2 regions of the Rhodococcus sp. NPDC057529 genome follow, and region 1 is predicted to be linked to the other one. Evidence: riboswitches for the same ligand, from Rfam matches in the RefSeq annotation. Region 1 holds a riboswitch; the other holds the start of a gene.
The links. Region 1 has a riboswitch for S-adenosylmethionine ahead of ACFU5V_RS35370 (LLM class flavin-dependent oxidoreductase). Riboswitches for the same ligand answer to the same signal wherever they lie in the genome.
Positions count from the first base shown of each region.

Region 2: another riboswitch for S-adenosylmethionine. It lies ahead of ACFU5V_RS29695 (putative leader peptide); the one in region 1 lies ahead of ACFU5V_RS35370 (LLM class flavin-dependent oxidoreductase).

Region 1 is NZ_JBHVEY010000025.1:88,585-93,767, forward strand. It holds gene ACFU5V_RS35365 (NtaA/DmoA family FMN-dependent monooxygenase) at 1-1,048, opposite strand, end outside; gene ACFU5V_RS35370 (LLM class flavin-dependent oxidoreductase) at 1,072-2,154, opposite strand; SAM riboswitch class IV at 2,214-2,327, opposite strand; gene ACFU5V_RS35375 (GNAT family N-acetyltransferase) at 2,646-3,149, shown strand; gene ACFU5V_RS35380 (SDR family NAD(P)-dependent oxidoreductase) at 3,558-4,328, opposite strand; gene ACFU5V_RS35385 (SDR family NAD(P)-dependent oxidoreductase) at 4,365-5,132, opposite strand; gene ACFU5V_RS35390 (VOC family protein) at 5,143-5,183, opposite strand, start outside.
Region 2 is NZ_JBHVEY010000017.1:139,064-144,246, reverse strand. It holds gene ACFU5V_RS29710 (ABC transporter substrate-binding protein) at 1-761, opposite strand, end outside; gene ACFU5V_RS29705 (amino acid ABC transporter ATP-binding protein) at 798-1,580, opposite strand; gene ACFU5V_RS29700 (amino acid ABC transporter permease) at 1,577-2,569, opposite strand; gene ACFU5V_RS29695 (putative leader peptide) at 2,716-2,790, opposite strand; SAM riboswitch class I at 2,798-2,894, opposite strand; gene ACFU5V_RS29690 (sulfite exporter TauE/SafE family protein) at 3,107-3,874, shown strand; gene ACFU5V_RS29685 (HAD-IIA family hydrolase) at 3,951-4,742, shown strand; gene ACFU5V_RS29680 (LppA family lipoprotein) at 4,764-5,183, opposite strand, start outside.

The DNA.
Region 1 (5,183 bases):
CGATCGCCAGCGTCCCGCGCGACGGATCGAGTTCTCCGTCGATCGGGTCGATGTCCGGCAACGGGCCGTCGGGGTCGTATGCCGAAAGATCTTGCCCCCAATAGTGTTCGAGGAATGCAATCGCCCGGTGCGGGTTGTAGGCGTTCTCGCGGAGCCACCGAGCCTTCTCCTCGGCATCCTCGGGCGTGTCTCCGATGATCACGGTGACACCGGGAAGGATTCGGAGCGAATCCGTGGACCGGCCGTGAGCGGACAGTCGCGCCCGGAGGTCGCGTGCGTAGGCAACGGCCGCGTCGAACTCGCTGTTCGCCGAGAACACGACGTCGGCATGGCGGGCCGCCAGGTCACGGCCGCCGACGGAATCGCCGGCCTGGAACAACACGGGCCGCCCCTGTCTGCTCGACGGAACGGTGGAGACCGCAGTGGCGTGCAGAAGGTCACTGTTCCGTGCGATGCCCGCAGATCGGTCGGCCGGCAGCCAACTGTCCTGGTGGGCATCCGTGGCGACATCGGCGAGCGACCACGCGTCCCAGTATTCCTTGGCCAATTCGACGAGTTCGGTGGCCCGCTCGTAGCGGCGTTCGTGCGGCAGCCATCCACCGCGCCGGAAGTTCTCGCCGGTCCACGCGTTGTCGGTGGTGACGATGTTCCATCCCGCCCGTCCGTCGGACAGGACATCCAAGCTTCCCAGCCGCCGCACAAGGTCGACCGGCAGACTGTACGTGGTGTTCTGCGTGGCGACGAGACCGATCCGGCTGGTCACCCCGGCAAGCGCCGACAGTTGAGTGATGGCGTCGGGACGGCCCGCAATGTCGGTGGCCAGTGCCGCACCGCGGTTCTCCCGCACACGCTGGCCGTCGCCGAGGAAGAACGCATCGAACAAGCCCCGTTCCAAGGTTTGAGCAACCCGCAGGAAGGTTTCCGGGGATACCTGGTCGGGGGCCTTGGAATCTTCCCACACCGTCTGCGGGCCGATTCCCGGGTAGAAAACACCGAGGTGGACCTGCGCGTCGGCATCATACGGTGCTCCGGTGTCCGGAGTGGACATGGCAAACTCCTGCCTGGTCGTGGCTAGCTGGTGGTCGATGCGAAGCGGCTGAGCGGCCGACGTAGTCCGAGCGTCTCCCGCAACGTCGAGCCCGGTTTCGGAATCCGATGCAGTGACAACTCCTGCAATATGGGAAGGACCTCGTCGACCAGAACGGCGAGATCAGTGGTGACGACGGCGGGATGGATCCGGACACCGTCCACCGTGTCCGCCAGGGACCGCACCAGGTCGACGAAGTCTCGTGCCGAACCCGCGAATCGAAGGCGTCCCCGGTCCGGCCACAGCGCATACCCATCGAGGCGGGCAAGGCGCGACTGCGCGGACTCGGTCTTCGTATCGAGAATCACCTCGACATCGGCGAAGGTCACGGCCCGCTGTCCCGCCGCCGACATCCCGATGTCGGTCACATCCCGACCGGACAGCAGCACAATGTCGAGAAGATCCGGCACCCCCAGTTCCGCAGCTCCCACGACGACTATCTGCCCCTGCGGTGAACGGGGTGTGATGAGCGGTCCGACGACGCTGAAGAATTCGCCCTCGAACCTGACGTGGTGCACCTTGTCGGGATCGAGGTAGCGACCCGTCGCGGCATCGCGGATCACGGCATCGTCCTCCCACGAATCCCAGAGCTGCCGGGCGAGCTCGATGACGTCTCGAACCTCGCGCCGTACGGCCTCGGGGGCACGTGGCTCGAATCCGACTGCACCATTGACGTCCGCGGAGTTGTCCGAGCCGACCACCCATGCCGCGCGACCCCGACTGCCGTGATCGAGGCTGGCCAGCTGCGTCGCGAGATGGAACGGTTCGGTGGTGAGGACGTGCACCGTCGGCGCCACCCCGATAGTGGCCGTCGTCGTCGCCACGAACGACGCACGCGTCCCAGCATCCAACCGTCCCAAGGGGTATGCGCCCTCCCCCGGCACCATTCGGTCGTCGATGGTGACCAGCGCGAAACCGGCAGCCTCGGCTGTGTCCACGACCGACCGGAGAACCCGGGGACAGACCACATCGGCAGGCGGGCGCCCCCACACACGCCACGCGGCGGGATGACCTCCCGCGCCATCTACCTCGACTGCCAGGTGTAGCGGTTTGGGCGCTCGAACCACGACGAAAGTCCTTTCGAAGGAGTGCGGACGCGCACCGGAGAACCAGGGTCCACGGACTCCTTGCGCGCTTGCGGAATCAGTTGTCGATTCCGCCGGGTCGTCACCTGGAGCACCCCGCCGCGCGGGAGGGTTGCCGACCAGCAAGCCAGGGCTTGATGCTGGTACTCATGACCGTCGACATGAATGTATCACGACACGTAAGGCCGAAAAGCGCACCGTCACAACATGCTCAATGCTTCCCATAGCCCACGAAGGGGGCCACGCGTAGCTTTACGATCCCGGTGATTGAAATTCACCTGACGGCACACCATTCGCGGACGGAACGACCGTCGGCGCGACGACGCGGCATCGGCCCGTTAGCCCAATCGCGCTCCGAACGGAAGAGTTTCACTCGTCGGATGTCATTGAGGTTGCAGTGATTTCAACTATCGACCGAGGCGTCCTCGTCATGACACCGTCATTCGTCGAATCTAGTCGTACGGAGAACAGTCATGACCGAAAGCGCCACGCGCACCGAGTTCGTCGTCCGCACAGCCTCGTGGTCCGATCCCGACGCGGTGGCATTGCGGGCGGCCATGGCAGCGGAAGTCGGCCCCAGGTATTCCGATCGTGTGTCGGACGCCGTTCGGGCAGCCACCAATGCGGTGGATCCGGAATCGGTGCATCTCACCGTTCTGGTGTATGTCAGAGACCTCGAGTCTGCGGAGCCACGAGCCGTGGGCCACGCGGCCTTGCGCTGGAACGGCGACGATCTCGAGTTGAAGCGGATGTTCGTCGTCAAGGAAGAACGCGGAACCGGGGTCTCGACCGCGCTGCTCACCGCGGTCGAGGATGCGGCACGAGACGCGAGGCGACCCCGTTTGATCCTCCAGACCGGCGACCGGCAACCCGACGCGGTCAGGCTGTACGAGAAGAGTGGCTACTCGCGGATCCCGACCTTCTCGCCCTACGAGGCCCTCCCCTTCTCGAACTGCTTCGAGAAGGTGTTCGGGTAGGTAACGCGTTGCATACGGCCGTGCTGGTCGTCGTTGGTCAATTCGGATAACCGCTGCGGCGATATACGCCGTATCGGTCACCCGAACTGTGCAATGGGATGCACAGGCGACGCGGCATCCCGAGCGCGGGATCGGCCTCAACCACGGTCGGTTCATCGGTCACGAGAACTCCGAGATCGACTACGCACTGCTTGATCGGCTCCGGCGTCCTGCGAGTCAGAATCGACTCGACACGGCCGCGATCGATCGGTTTGCCGCTCGCGGCCAGGACTCGCAGATCGAATCTCCTCGGCTCGACGAGGCGCCGGGTTCGATACCGACCACAACTATGCCGGTTCGGCCGAAGAACGCCAAGGCCTGCGGTCGGCGCCCGGACGATCCGGGCGCCTCTCTCCGCACGTGCCGTCGTTACGCGGTGGTTCCGCCGTCAGCGGTGTAGACGGCACCGTTCACGAACGACGCATCATCCGACAACAGCCAGGCGACCAGCGTCGCGATCTCGTCGGCTGTGCCATATCGGCCGAGTGGGATCTGCGAGATGAGCTGGTCGTGGACAGTTGCCGCGTTGCCGGGCGCCCACTGCTCCTCGAGGCTGTCGATCATGCGGGTCGCGATCTGACCGGGCGCGACGGCATTGACCCGGACGCCGCGTCCCCCCGCCTCCAGGGCGGCGCTTCGGGTCAGTCCGACGACCGCGTGCTTGCTGGCGGCATACGCGGAGAGCCGGGGAACACCTCGGATTCCGGCCTGGCTTGCGGTGTTGACGATGGCGCCTCGCCCCTGCGCATACAGGTGCGGAAGCACTTCCCGCATTCCGAAGTACACGCTACCCGCGTTGACCGCGAGTACCTGCCCGAACTGGTCCGGGTCGCTCTCGTCGAGAGCGGTCGCCGACCCCTCGATTCCGGCGTTGTTGTGCAGGTAGTCGATGCGCCCGAAATGCGCGCGTGCCGCGTCGACATACGCTCGTGTTCCGTCGTGGGTGGAGACATCGGCACCGACCGCCAAACAGCATTCTCCGAGTTCGCTCTCCAACTCCTTTACAGCCTGCTCGTCGAGGTCGACGGCCGCGACGCGGATCCCGTCCGCAACCAATCGGCGCACCGTCGCGGCGCCGATCCCGCCACCGGCACCGGTGACGATTGCTACACGGCCGGCACCCTGGTGATCGTCAATCATATTGCCTCACTTGTTATCGATTCCGTCGTGAACGCTCTACTGCGCGGTGTATCCGCCGTCGACGAGGAGAAGCTGACCGGTGACATAAGACGAACTCTCGCTCGCAAGATGTGCCACCGCATCGGCGATGTCGTCCGGAGTCGCGGTTCGGCCCAATGGATGTTGTGCTGCCATCGAATCCCACTGGGCGTCGTCGCTGATCTTGTCGGCGGTGAATCCCACCCGCGCGAAACTGGGTCCGACCGCATTGACACGCACTCCGTGCGAGCCGTATTCGACTGCTGCGGCTTTCGTCAACCCGAGCACCGCGTGCTTCGACGCCACGTACGCACTGATGTTCGGCATCGCAACGGTGCTCATGATCGAGGCGATGTTGATGATGGCCCCTCCGCCCGAGGCCGGCGAGGTCATCGCCGCCAATTCGGCTTGAAGGCAATAGAACACGCTGCTCAGGTTGACATCGATCACCTGCTTCCAGGCGTCGAGCGGGTAGTCGGCGAGCGGCACCATTTCGCCGCCGATTCCGGCATTGTTTACGGCGATGTCGAGGTGGCCGTACTCGCCGACCACGGAGTCGACCACGTCGCGCACTGCGCTGGGATCCGTGAGGTCGATCTTGTGGAACGTTGCGAGGCCTCCAGCCTCCCGAACCGCTGCGGCGGTGGCTTCTCCGCCGGCAGGATCGCGGTCGAGCACCGCAATTTCGGCGCCCGCCGCCGCGAGGCGTCGACTGATCGCGCGGCCGAATCCGCCGCCACCCCCGGTGACGAGCGCTGTCTTGCCTGCAAGGTGTTGAGCATTCATGGATAGTCCTTCACTCTGGTGCGGAGGCACGGTTGGCCCAGGTCTGATCGA
Region 2 (5,183 bases), on a different contig from region 1:
GCGATCTCGGTCTCCCCTGCCTGCGCCACGTGGAACGACGACGACGGGTTGGGGCCGAAGTAGGCGTCGATGCGACCCGACGCGAGCGGCAGATAGTAGTCGGTGGTGTTCTGGTAGTACGTGATGTCGGTGGGTTCGAGGCCGGCCGCCACGTTCTGCTCGCTCCACTTCACCAGCAGCGCTTCCTGATTGGTGCCGGAGGACACCGCGATCTTCAGGCCCGCGACGTCCTTGGGTTCCTTGATCTGGATACCGCTGTCCTTCTTCGTCTCGAACGCGACCGTGTCGAGGCGGTACGTCGAGAAGTCGTACTTCTCCTTCCGCTCCTCGGTGACGGTGACGTTGGAGATGAAGGCGTCGGCTTCCCCCGAGTCGATTCGGACGAAGTTCTGCGCCCAGTCCGCGGCCTGCAGGTCGACCTTCAGGCCGAGGACGTCGCCGATCAGGTATGCGAAGTCGGTCTCCGAGCCGATGAGCGTCTTGTCGTCGTCGGCGTAGAAGCGCAGCGGCGGGGCCGATCCGGCGCTGCCCGTCACGACGAGCGTCCCGCGGTCGCGGATCTGCTGGGGGACCTTCGCGGCGATCGACTCGACCTCGTCGGTGGTGATGCGATTCTGATCGGCGGTGAGGTTGTAGCCGGCGGCCGAGGTGGGCCCCGATCCCTCGTCCTCGACGTCGCCGCCCCCGCACGCGGCGGCGAGCAGCGCGACGGTGGTGAGGGCCGAGGCCAGAATCTTCTTACGGAACCGTGCGGTGGACATGTGTGCCTTTCGGGGATCCACACCGGGGTGTGGAGGTCAGAGAACTCGGGAGAGGAAAGCTTTGGTGCGGTCGTGCTGTGGGTCGTCGATGACCTGCGCGGGCGGGCCCTGCTCCACGACGACGCCGGCGTCCATGAACACCGCCGTGTCGGCGACCTCCCGCGCGAAACCCACCTCGTGGGTGACGATGACGAGGGTGGCGCCGTCGCGTGCCAGTTGTTTGATGACGGCGAGGACCTCACCGACCAGTTCGGGGTCGAGGGCGGACGTGGGCTCGTCGAACAGGATCACCGCCGGGCGCAGTGCGAGGGCGCGGGCGATCGCGACCCGCTGCTGCTGGCCACCGGACAGTTGCCGCGGGTACTCGTGAGCCTTGTCGCCGACGCCGACCCGATCCAGGAGGGCGATCGCCTCGGCCTCGACCTCGGCACGGTCGCGGCCCTGCGCCGACACCGGTGCCTCGACCACGTTCTCCAGCACCGTGAGGTGCGGGAACAGGTTGAAGTTCTGGAACACGAATCCGATTCGGGACCGCTGCTTCAGGATGTCGCGTTCCCGCAGTTCGTGGAGTTTGTTGCCCTTGCGCCGGTAGCCGATGAGGTCGCCGTCGATCCGGATGGTGCCCCGGTCGACCTTCTCCAGGTGGTTGAGCGTGCGGAGCAGCGTGGACTTGCCGGAACCCGACGGGCCCAGGATCACCGTCACCTCGCCCTTGCGGACCAGCAGGTCCACCCCCTGGAGGACTTCGAGTGCGCCGAAGGACTTGTGAACTCCGCGGACCTCGACCGCGAACTCCGCCTGCTGGGTGTCGGTCGTCATTTCGTGGCCCCTCTCGGTACGGAGACGCCGGCGTCGCGGATCTCGGCGAATTTCCGGGTGACCTTCTGCCACGGAGTCGGGGGCAGCGCCCGGGCCGATCCGCGGGCGTAGTGCCGCTCGACGTAGTACTGGCCGATCGACAACAGCGTGGTCAGGATGATGTACCAGATCGTCGCGACCATCAGCAGGGGTACGACGCGACCGTTGCGGCCGAAGATCACCTGAACCTGGTAGAACAGTTCGGCGATCGCCATCGTCGACACGATCGACGTTCCCTTGAACAGGCTGATGACCTCGTTCGCGGCGTTCGGCAGGATGCCGCGCATCGCCTGCGGCAGAACGATCTTGAAGAACTGGCGACGACGCGGAATGCCCAGCGACTGGGCCGCCTCGATCTGCCCGTGGTCCACCGAGATGATGCCGGAGCGGATGATCTCGGCGGAGTACGCGGCCTGGTGCAGTGCCAAACCGATGACGGCGGCGGTGAAGCCGCTGATGACGCCGTTGACCTCGAACGTCAAGAAGCCCGGTCCGAACGGAATGCCCAGCGACAGAGTCTGATACAGGTACGTGATGTTGAACCAGAACAGGAGTTGCACGATCAGCGGGATCGACCGGAACGCCCAGATGTACACCCAGGCGATCACCTGCAGCACCGGGTTGTGCGACAGGCGGCCGACCGCCAGCACCACGCCGAGCGCGAATCCGAGGACCGTCCCCCAGAGGGTCAGCTTCACCGTCATCCACAGGGCCTGCAGCACGGAGCCGGCGGTGAAGTACTTGGCGAACGTCGCCCAGTCCCACCCCGGGTTGGTGGCGAGGCCGTGGACGAACTGGGCGAGCAGCACCAGCACGGCGGCGCTGACCACCCACCGCCACGGGTGCCACCGTCGTGCGACCTCCAGCGCGGCGTCCGCGGGCCGGTCACCATTGCCGGACGGTTCGGAATCGAGGGGCGCAGCCGAACGCGCCCGGACGGGGGCGCTCACGTTCGCTCACCACTGGGTACAGACATCACTGAGGCGGCCTTTCACCTGGAGACGGGACGGGGAGGAGGGCGCGTCTTCCGCGGGATGCGGGCGCGCGTCAGGCGCTCACCTGGCGTTTCACCCGGTGAGCGTGCGGTGAGACCTCGTCAACAGTGGCAGGAGGTGGTACGGCACAGGTCGATGTGCCGTCTGCGCCACGCAGGGCGCGCGGGGTAGTTCATGTGCTGCCTTCCATCGATCCCGGCGGTAGCACCCGCACCCGAAAAATTCGGAAGGGTTGCTGCGACGTCAACGAGCCAGGTCTCTCGGTCGCTCTGGATGGTTGAAGCGAACACTAGCTGCATTCCCGGACGTCGTCAACACGGGGTATTTCCCTGCAACACAAGGGAAATAGCGTCGCGCGGACGCAAGAATCACCGTGCGCAGAAGTGCTGACAACCGGTCGGGGATGCGGTTGGATGGGACGCGCGGTCGCGTATCGCCGCCGCCGCGTGACCCGGCTGCCGGGCCGTCGGAGGCCCTTGTAACGTCGCCTCGGTGACACCACTCGAAGTCATCGCGATCCTCGTCGCCGGCGTCGGCGCGGGCGCGATCAACGCCATCGTCGGCAGCGGCACGCTCATCACCTTCCCCACCCTGGTGGCTTTCGGGTTCCCTCCCGTGACCGCCACGATGTCGAACGCGATCGGCCTCGTCGCCGGTGGCGTGTCCGGCACGTGGGGATACCGGCGGGAGCTCGCCGGGCAGGGACCGCGGCTGCGGTGGCAGATCCCGGCCTCCCTGTGCGGTGCGATTCTCGGCTCGTGGCTCCTGCTGCACCTGCCCGAAACGGTGTTCGAACTCATCGTCCCGGTGCTGCTGATCCTCGCCCTGATTTTGGTGGTGCTGCAGCCGAAGATCCAGGCCTGGGCGAAGCAACGCGGCAGCCACGAGGCGGGCCTGAGCACTACGCGACTCACCCTGCTGACCGTCGGCACGTTCGCCGTCGGGGTGTACGGCGGATACTTCACCGCTGCGCAGGGCATTCTGCTGATGGGCGTGATGGGCGCGATCCTGCCGGAGAGCCTGCAACGGATGAACGGCGCGAAGAATCTGCTGTCGCTCATCGTCAACGTCGTCGCCGCGACCGCGTACACGCTCGTGGCCTTCGACCGGATCAGCTGGGCGGCCGCCGGCCTCATCGCGGTGGGCTCGCTGCTCGGCGGCGTCCTCGGCGCCCGCTACGGCCGCCGCCTGTCCCCCACCGCGCTGCGGGGAACCATCGTCGTCGTCGGTCTCATCGGCCTGTTCCGGCTGCTCGCATAGTCACGCATGCACCCTCCCGCTCCTCCATACTGAGTCGGTGAGCAACGAAGTAGAGCACCCGGGCTGGACCTATCTCATGGACATGGACGGCGTACTCGTCCACGAAGAGCATCTGGTCCCCGGCGCCGACCTGTTCCTGGCCGAACTCCGGGAGTCCGGCACCCCGTTCATCGTCCTGACCAACAATTCCATCAGGACTCCGCGCGATCTCCGCGCCCGGCTGCTCCGCACCGGCCTGGACATTCCCGAGGAATCGATCTGGACGTCCGCCCTGGCCACCGCGACGTTCCTGGCGAACCAGCGCCCCGGCGGCAGCGCCTACGTCGTCGGCGAATCCGGGCTCACCACCGCGCTGCACGACATCGGATACGTCCTCACCGAGAACGATCCCGACTACGTGGTCCTCGGTGAGACCCGCACCTATTCCTTCGAGGCCATCACCACCGCAATTCGCCTGGTGGAGAGGGGTGCTCGCTTCATCGCCACCAACCCCGACCCCACCGGACCGTCGCGCGAGGGCTCCCTTCCGGCCACAGGATCCGTTGCGGCATTGATCAGCCGGGCCACCGGCCGCGACCCGTACTACGTTGGCAAGCCGAACGCCCTGATGATGCGCTCGGCGCTGCGGGCCATCGGCGCGCACTCCGCGAACACGTTGATGATCGGTGACCGCATGGACACCGACATCGTCTGCGGGCTCGAAGCCGGGCTGCAGACCATCCTCGTCCTCACCGGAATCTCGACGCGGGATTCGGTGGAGCTGTTCCCCTACCGCCCCACCGCGGTTCTCAAATCGGTCGCCGACCTGGTCGGCCGCACGTCGGATCCGTTCGGCGATGCGGCTGCGCCACCCGTGAGTACTTGTTAACCGCCCGACGTTGACAAGTACTCACGGGTGGCGGCAGCCGGTGACGCCCCGGAGCGAGGCAGCCTTGTACGTCCCGAACATGATCCGGTTCCCGTCCTCGCCGGCGAACGTCACATCGTGACGTCCGGGCTCGTCGACGTGGACGTCGAGCCGATCCATCCCGGCGTCGGCGGCGACCGCGCGGGCCGCCGCCAGCACCACCGGCCAGTCGTCGTCACGGATCGGGTTGTCGGACAGTAGCGCTCGCGTGGTGACGGACTTCCCCTCCGTGTAGGCGTACGGTCCGGGGCATCCGCCGCCCTGGCTGCGTTCACGATGCCACCGCCACCGGACCTCCGGAGCGATCGCGCCGACGGCTTCGCCGATCCGCACCAGCGCATCGGTGACGTGTCTCTCGGTGACGGCGAGCGTCGGCCTGCCGCTCAGACTCTCGGCCGCCGC